Regions from separate parts of the Acidaminobacter sp. QWL-03 genome, predicted to be linked through region 2. Evidence: predicted binding sites of a transcription regulator. Region 2 holds the regulator's gene; the other holds the start of a gene.

Region 1 (3,428 bases), 1.3 Mb from region 2:
TGATGGACTCTACGTTGGGTTTTTCCATCTGTCCGAGAAACTGCCGGGCATACGCAGACAAACTTTCCACATAACGCCGCTGGCCTTCCGCGTAGATGGTGTCAAAGGCCAGAGAGGACTTTCCTGATCCGCTTAGCCCGGTGATGACGACCAGCTCGTCCCGGGGTATGTCTATATCGATGTTCTTCAGGTTGTGCTCCTTTGCACCCCTGATTTCCAGTTGATTCTTGCTCACCTTGTGTCACCTCAATTTTTTCTTAAGCGCATGAATTCGGTCCCGCAGCACAGCCGCCTTCTCAAATTCCAAATTGGCTGAAGCCACATACATTTCGTTTTCCAGGTCCTCGATCATCCGCTCGAGATCCGCGTAGTCCAGCACCAAGGCCGCAATTTCTGGATCCAGCCCTTCCTCGGCAACTTCGGTTGCTTCAATGATCGACCGGATGGATTTCACGATGCCCTTCGGTGTAATATTGTGCTCCAGATTGTACGCATGCTGAATCTCTCGCCTGCGGTTGGTTTCGTCAATGGCCTTCTGCATGGACGCCGTAAAGACATCCGCGTACATGATCACCCGACCGTCAATATTTCTCGCCGCTCTGCCGATGGTCTGGATCAGCGACGTCTCAGACCGCAGGAAACCTTCCTTGTCTGCGTCCAATATGGCAATCAATGAAACCTCAGGCAAATCCAGACCTTCTCTGAGAAGGTTGATCCCGATCAGCACGTCAAATTCTCCCACCCTGAGCCCGCGAATGATCTTATTCCGGTCCAGCGTCTCAACCTCGGAGTGCATATACCTGACCTTGATATCCATCTTTTTAAAGTAATCCGTCAAATCCTCTGCCATTTTTTTCGTCAGCGTCGTCACCAGGACCCGTTCCTTGCGGGCGACGCGCACCATAATTTCAGAATACAGATCGTCAATCTGACCTTTGACCGGACGCACTTCGATGTGCGGATCCAGAAGCCCTGTCGGACGGATGATCTGCTGAACCACCTGGCCGCTTCTGTTCAGTTCATAAGCCGATGGTGTCGCGCTGACATACAGGATCTTGTCCAGCACTTTCTCAAACTCGTCAAAGCTAAGCGGTCGGTTGTCTAGAGCGGACGGCAGGCGAAAACCGTAATCTACCAGCGTATGCTTTCTCGATTGGTCACCGCCGTACATACCGCGCACTTGGGGCAGGGTGACATGGGATTCGTCTATGACCATTAAAAAATCATCCGGGAAGTAGTCAATCAGTGTAAAAGGGCGGCTCCCCGGAGGTCTTCCGGACAAGATCCTCGAATAGTTTTCAATGCCCTGACAAAATCCCATCTCCCGAAGCATCTCAATGTCGTACCGGGTACGCTGTTCAATGCGCTGAGCCTCCAGGAATTTGCCCTCATCCTTGTAGAATTTGAGCCGATCTTCCAGTTCCTGCTCAATGACGCTGATTGCCGCCTCAATTTTTTCTTTGCTCGTGACATAGTGGGACCTCGGAAAAATGGAGATGTGTTTTCTATAGCCCAAGATCTCGCCTGTCAGGACGTTGACTTCAGCGATCCTCTCAATTTCGTCCCCGAACAGCTCCACCCGGATCGCGCTTTCCTCCGAGGCAGCGGGAAAGATTTCGACGACGTCGCCTCTCACCCTGAAGGTGCCGCGGGTAAAGGCAATGTCGTTTCGGACATATTGGATTTCCACCAGCTTAGACAAAATCTCTTCGCGGGTTTTCACCATGCCGGGACGCAGCGACAGCACCATGCTGTTGTAATCGATGGGATCACCGAGGCCATAGATACAGGAAACCGACGCGACTATGATCACATCTTCACGTTCAAACAGCGCCGCTGTGGCCGAGTGCCGCAGCTTGTCGATTTCATCATTGATCGATGAGTCTTTTTCAATAAATGTATCGCTGTGTACCACATAGGCTTCCGGCTGATAGTAATCATAGTAACTCACAAAGTACTCGACGGCATTGTTCGGGAAGAACTCCCGAAACTCACTGCACAGCTGAGCTGCCAGTGTCTTATTGTGGGCCAGAACCAAGGTCGGTTTCTGGATCTTTTCAATTAAATTGGCTACTGTAAACGTCTTGCCCGAGCCGGTTACCCCCAGCAGAACCTGCTCCTTCATTCCTGATGTGTAGCCGCTCACCAGTTTCTCTATTGCCTCGGGCTGATCCCCCGTAGGCTTAAATTCTGATACGACTTGAAAGGTCATGCGATCACCTCTATTTCCCAAACGTTTGTTCCCTATCCATTATACTCCCCTATTATATACCCCGTCAATCAATGTAAGCAACGCGGACAAGTTTCGATCGAGTGACGCGGACGAGTTTCAATTTAGTGCCAGAGCTTGCGATAACATTTCTCAATATCAGCCCTTTGATCCTGTCAAGATAGAAAAGACCCCGGCACTCGCCGGGGTCACAACTACGAAATCACAATACCCTTTTCCTCTAGCCGGCGATCCACATGACGCCTGTAATAATTTCTAATGACCGCTGCCGTCGGCACAGCCAAAAACATCCCCAGAAGCCCAAACAAACCGCCGCCCAGCAAAATCGCCAAGATAATCATAAACGGCTTGACCCCCACTGAATCTCCGAGAATCTTCGGTCCCAGAATGTACCCGTCAAACTGCTGCAGCACAAAGATGAACAGCAGCACCCACAAAGACTGGATCGGGCTGTAGAACAGCGTGATCAGCACCGCTGGCACCGCACCAATAAAAGGTCCGAAGTAGGGAATCATATTCGTGACCCCAACGATCAGCGCGAGCAGAATCGGATAGCGAATGTCCATGAATACAAAGCCAAAATAGGCAATGATGCCAATAATCAGCGAGTCAATTATCTTTCCAATGATAAACTTCGTGAACATGCGGTCACTTTCAGAAACCAATCCACATAACCCATCTGCCGTCTCCCGGTCAAAATGTGCATAAGCAGACTTCTTAATACTGGACATAAACTTTTCTTTGTCCTTCAGCATGTAAATAGAAAGGATCAATCCAATCGCGAACTTTAAAATACTGTTCGCAAATCCAAGCACGCCAAAGAACATGGCGCTGACTGCCGTGTCCAGATTTTCGCTGATGGTGCCCAGCATATTGTCGAGGCTCCAGCGCTCCAAAAATTTCTCAAGATCAAAAACCTCAAAGCTTTCAATCCTGGCGGAGGCATTCAGCAAGAAATTCCTAAGAGACTCAAGGTAAGTCGGCCCATTGTCGATGATGTCCCGGATACTGGCGGCGATACTCGGCACAATGCCCGTCATAGCCAGATACACCAGCCAGATGGCAAAGGCATAAGTCACGGCTAAACTTAGTGTCCTCGGCAGGCGCAGATATTTCTCCAAAATTTTCATGAGCGGATTCAGAATATAAGCAATGCCAAAGCCCCACACAAACGGCATTAAAAGTCCGACAAGCAGTT
Region 2 (3,428 bases):
AAAGCGTTTGTTCTATGCTTTAAAACACCTGATCCCCCATCTTTGTGGGCAAAAAAGAAATAAAAGAAAATTAAATTACATTTTGAAAAACAAAAAACAGCACACACGTGCTGTTTTTTCTGTATCTTATTTCAGATCAAGTGGAATCACAAGGATCTGACCCGGATGAATGATGGCATTATCAAGACTGTTGGCTTCTTCTATAGCATAAATCAGGTGTCTGACGTCATAGTCATGATTAAAAACGGTAGTGTTGATCTCCTGAGCAATGCCCCACAAGGTGTCCCCTTTTTCGACCTGAATTTCAATTTGCTGAGGTTCAACTTCTGCCAGTGAAAAGGCTTCGTTAAGGCTGCCGCTCATGATGATAATGGCTATGATCCACGAAAATAGAGCCATCCAAAAACAAGCTGGAATAGATTTATTTGAGGCTTTACGAGTGGAATGCTTTTGTGGTGCCTGAACCTCAGGACGGATCTGCGTTGGTCTTGCAGCGGACCGCGAGGCATAGGTTCTTTGTAAAGATCTTCCTGCAGTGTTTGCTTTCACGGTTGTTGACATGGACTTTGTCATGGGTAGGGCACCTCCAAACATTTGTTCTGTTCTTGGCTTAATTATACACAAACATACGTTCTGTGTAAAGCGTTATTTAGAACAAATGTTTTGTTTGTGGTGTTTGACTAAGACCATCGGCATGGATTAGCCTTGAAAATACCTTGAAGCCCTTGAAGAATCTTATCTTCTATTGACATAAAAAACAGAACTAATGTTTGAATTTTTACAATTGCTGTGTTATACTTGTTTTAAATTAACGGGAATGGAGGGACTTGAAGTGAAAAATTCCATGTCGCCGCGCAGACGAGCTGTATATGATTTTATACGGCAAGAGATCAAGGCCAAAGGATATCCGCCTTCAGTCCGTGAAATATGTGAAGCGGTCAATCTGAAATCCCCTTCAACAGTTCATGGTTATCTTGGGGATCTTGAAAAAATGGGCATGATTCGTAGAGATCCAACTAAGCCCCGCGCCATAACTATTGTTGAGGACCACGACAATCGAAATAAGGGAAATGGAGCTGCTGAGGAAGTCAGCGCCCAGCAAATCATGGATTTACAGCGTCATACTGCGTTTGTACCGGTGGTTGGCCAGGTCACCGCTGGTAAACCAATTTTAGCCGTTGAAAATATTGAGGATCGCTTCCCTATCCCTTCGTCGTTTATTTCTGAAGGCGACTATTTTATGCTGCAGATTCAAGGGGAAAGCATGATCGATGCCGGGATTTTCGACCGGGATTATGTGCTAGTCAAACAGCAGCAAGATGCGGCAAATGGAAGCATAGTGGTGGCATTGATTGACGACAGCGCAACTGTCAAGACCTTTTACAAGCAAAAGAGAAATTATCGCCTCCAGCCTGAGAATCCTGCCATGGAGCCCATTATTGTCGACGAGGTCTCCATTCTTGGGGTTGTCAAAGGTGTTTTTAGAAAAATGTAATGACACATTCCAGCAAATAAAACGGTCCGCTGCAAGGAAGATCTTCTGCAGCGGACCTTTCATTTTATTTCACAACTATCACAAGCAAAAATCCCCGAAGCATACCGCCTCGGGGATTTTCTCACTTGTTTTTACGCAGATGTCACTTAGCTGCGAAACACTTACAACGTCACAAAGTCCTACTTGCCATCTTCGACTTTCCAAACCTTCCAAACGTTGCCCACAAGATCCGGACCTGGCTTGAGGGTCGCTCTGCCCGGCTGCCAGCCAGCTGGTGTTGCCTCAGTGCCTTTTGAAGCTCTGACGAGCTGGAAGGCTTGAATTTGACGGCGGGATTCAGCGACATTTCTGCCGACAGGAGGCGTCATGACTTCATAAGCCTGAACATTACCATCCGGGTCAATTATGAAGCGTCCGCGCATTTGAACGCCTGCATCTTCATTATAAACACCATAGAGGCGTCCGACATTGCCATTTTGGTCTGAAAGCATAGGATATGGGATCCCGCCTTTAACCATTTTGGACAGCTCATGGTCCTCCCACATTTTGTGGACGAAGACGCTGTCGACACTTATGGACAGGACTTCTACGCCGAGTTTCTGAAGCTCAGGGAATTCGTCAGCGACCGCTGACACTTCAGTCGCTCAGACAAATGTAAAGTCGCCCGGATAGAAGCAAACAAAAACCCATTTGCCTCTATACTCAGAGAGTTTATAATTTGAAAACTGACCATTTAAGTATCCCGGCAACTCAAAATCCGGTGCAGGTGCGCCGACTTTAATCATAGATTGTTTGGCCTCCTTTTTTTCTACTTCAGCTGATTCTGTCTTCACTGCGGTTGGTGCAAGTGTAGTGCCGGAGGGTCTTTCACATCCGGCTTTGAATGGTGTTGGCACTTCATCCATCTCCCCTTTCACACTTTGACTTAAAATAATAGGATCTGGGAATCCTGGTTATAGAAATTGTTGATCAATTCGTATTTACCCATAAATAAAATCGATAAACTGTAACTGTTACATTATTATATAGAATGTTGTCTCTTTGCCTGAAGCAATTCAAAGACGCGAAAAAGCCAGGTCACGAAGTTAAAGGCGCGATTTCCGCTTCCCATAACTCCAAAGGACCTGGCTCTATTTACTATTTTGTGTCTTTAATTATTTACCAGCAACTTTTGCTTCACGCTTGGCATCTATTTCGTCGCGTTCTCTTTGCTCATCCGCAAGTGACTTCATAGGGAGAAGGATATTGAGTGTGAAAGCAATGATCGTCGCGATAACGACCGGAGAACTGCCAAAGACCATGGAAACCCACTTTGGATAGTTCGCGAGGAGCTGAGGCACTGCTGTGATCCCCATGCCAAGAGCCAGTGACAGACCGACAATTGTAGTATTTCTTGTTGTCATCTCCTGCTGTGTGATCAAACGTACACCGGACATAGTGATGATTGCGAAGACACCAATAGTCGCACCGCCAATAACGGATTGAGGAATCGTAGTCATAAGCGCGCCGAACTTAGGAATAAAACCGGCAATCAAAACAAAGACAGCTGTAAACATGAAGACGACGCGGCTGACAACTTTAGTCGTTGTGACGATACCAACGTTTTGGCTGTAGGTCGCAACCGGAAGCCCGCCGAAAAACGCGCCAATGATGGAAGCCAAGTTACTGGCAATGATTCCGCCGCGAAGTTCTGTATCCGTAACTTCTCTGTTCATACCGCCAATAGTCGTAGCGGACAAGTCGCCGACTGCCTGGATGGAGTTGACGATAAAGATTATTGCCATGGAGACGATGGCTGCCGGATGGAACTCAATTGGGAACTGGCCAAGTGCCGGAAGCGCAAACCAAGTTTTCTGCCCAATCGCAGCGAAATTGACCATGCCAAGCGGGAGTGCAATGGCGTAACCGACGAGAATACCTATCAGGATTGAAG

The links. The regulator LexA, encoded in region 2, represses DNA repair genes until DNA is damaged. The targets are predictions, from matches to a motif close to AGAACANNTGTTCT.
Region 1: the regulator LexA is predicted to act here: its motif matches at 2,231-2,244, upstream of uvrB (excinuclease ABC subunit UvrB).

What each region holds. Positions count from the first base shown of each region.
Region 1 covers NZ_CM178752.1:2,108,956-2,112,383, forward strand. Annotated here, with positions in the region: gene uvrA (excinuclease ABC subunit UvrA) at 1-235, opposite strand, end outside; gene uvrB (excinuclease ABC subunit UvrB) at 242-2,212, opposite strand; gene AC4PHM_RS09830 (AI-2E family transporter) at 2,425-3,428, opposite strand, start outside.
Region 2 covers NZ_CM178752.1:838,131-841,558, forward strand. Annotated here, with positions in the region: gene AC4PHM_RS03750 (LysM peptidoglycan-binding domain-containing protein) at 127-573, opposite strand; gene lexA (transcriptional repressor LexA) at 833-1,495, shown strand; gene prxU (thioredoxin-dependent peroxiredoxin) at 1,675-2,391, opposite strand; gene AC4PHM_RS03765 (uracil-xanthine permease family protein) at 2,650-3,428, opposite strand, start outside.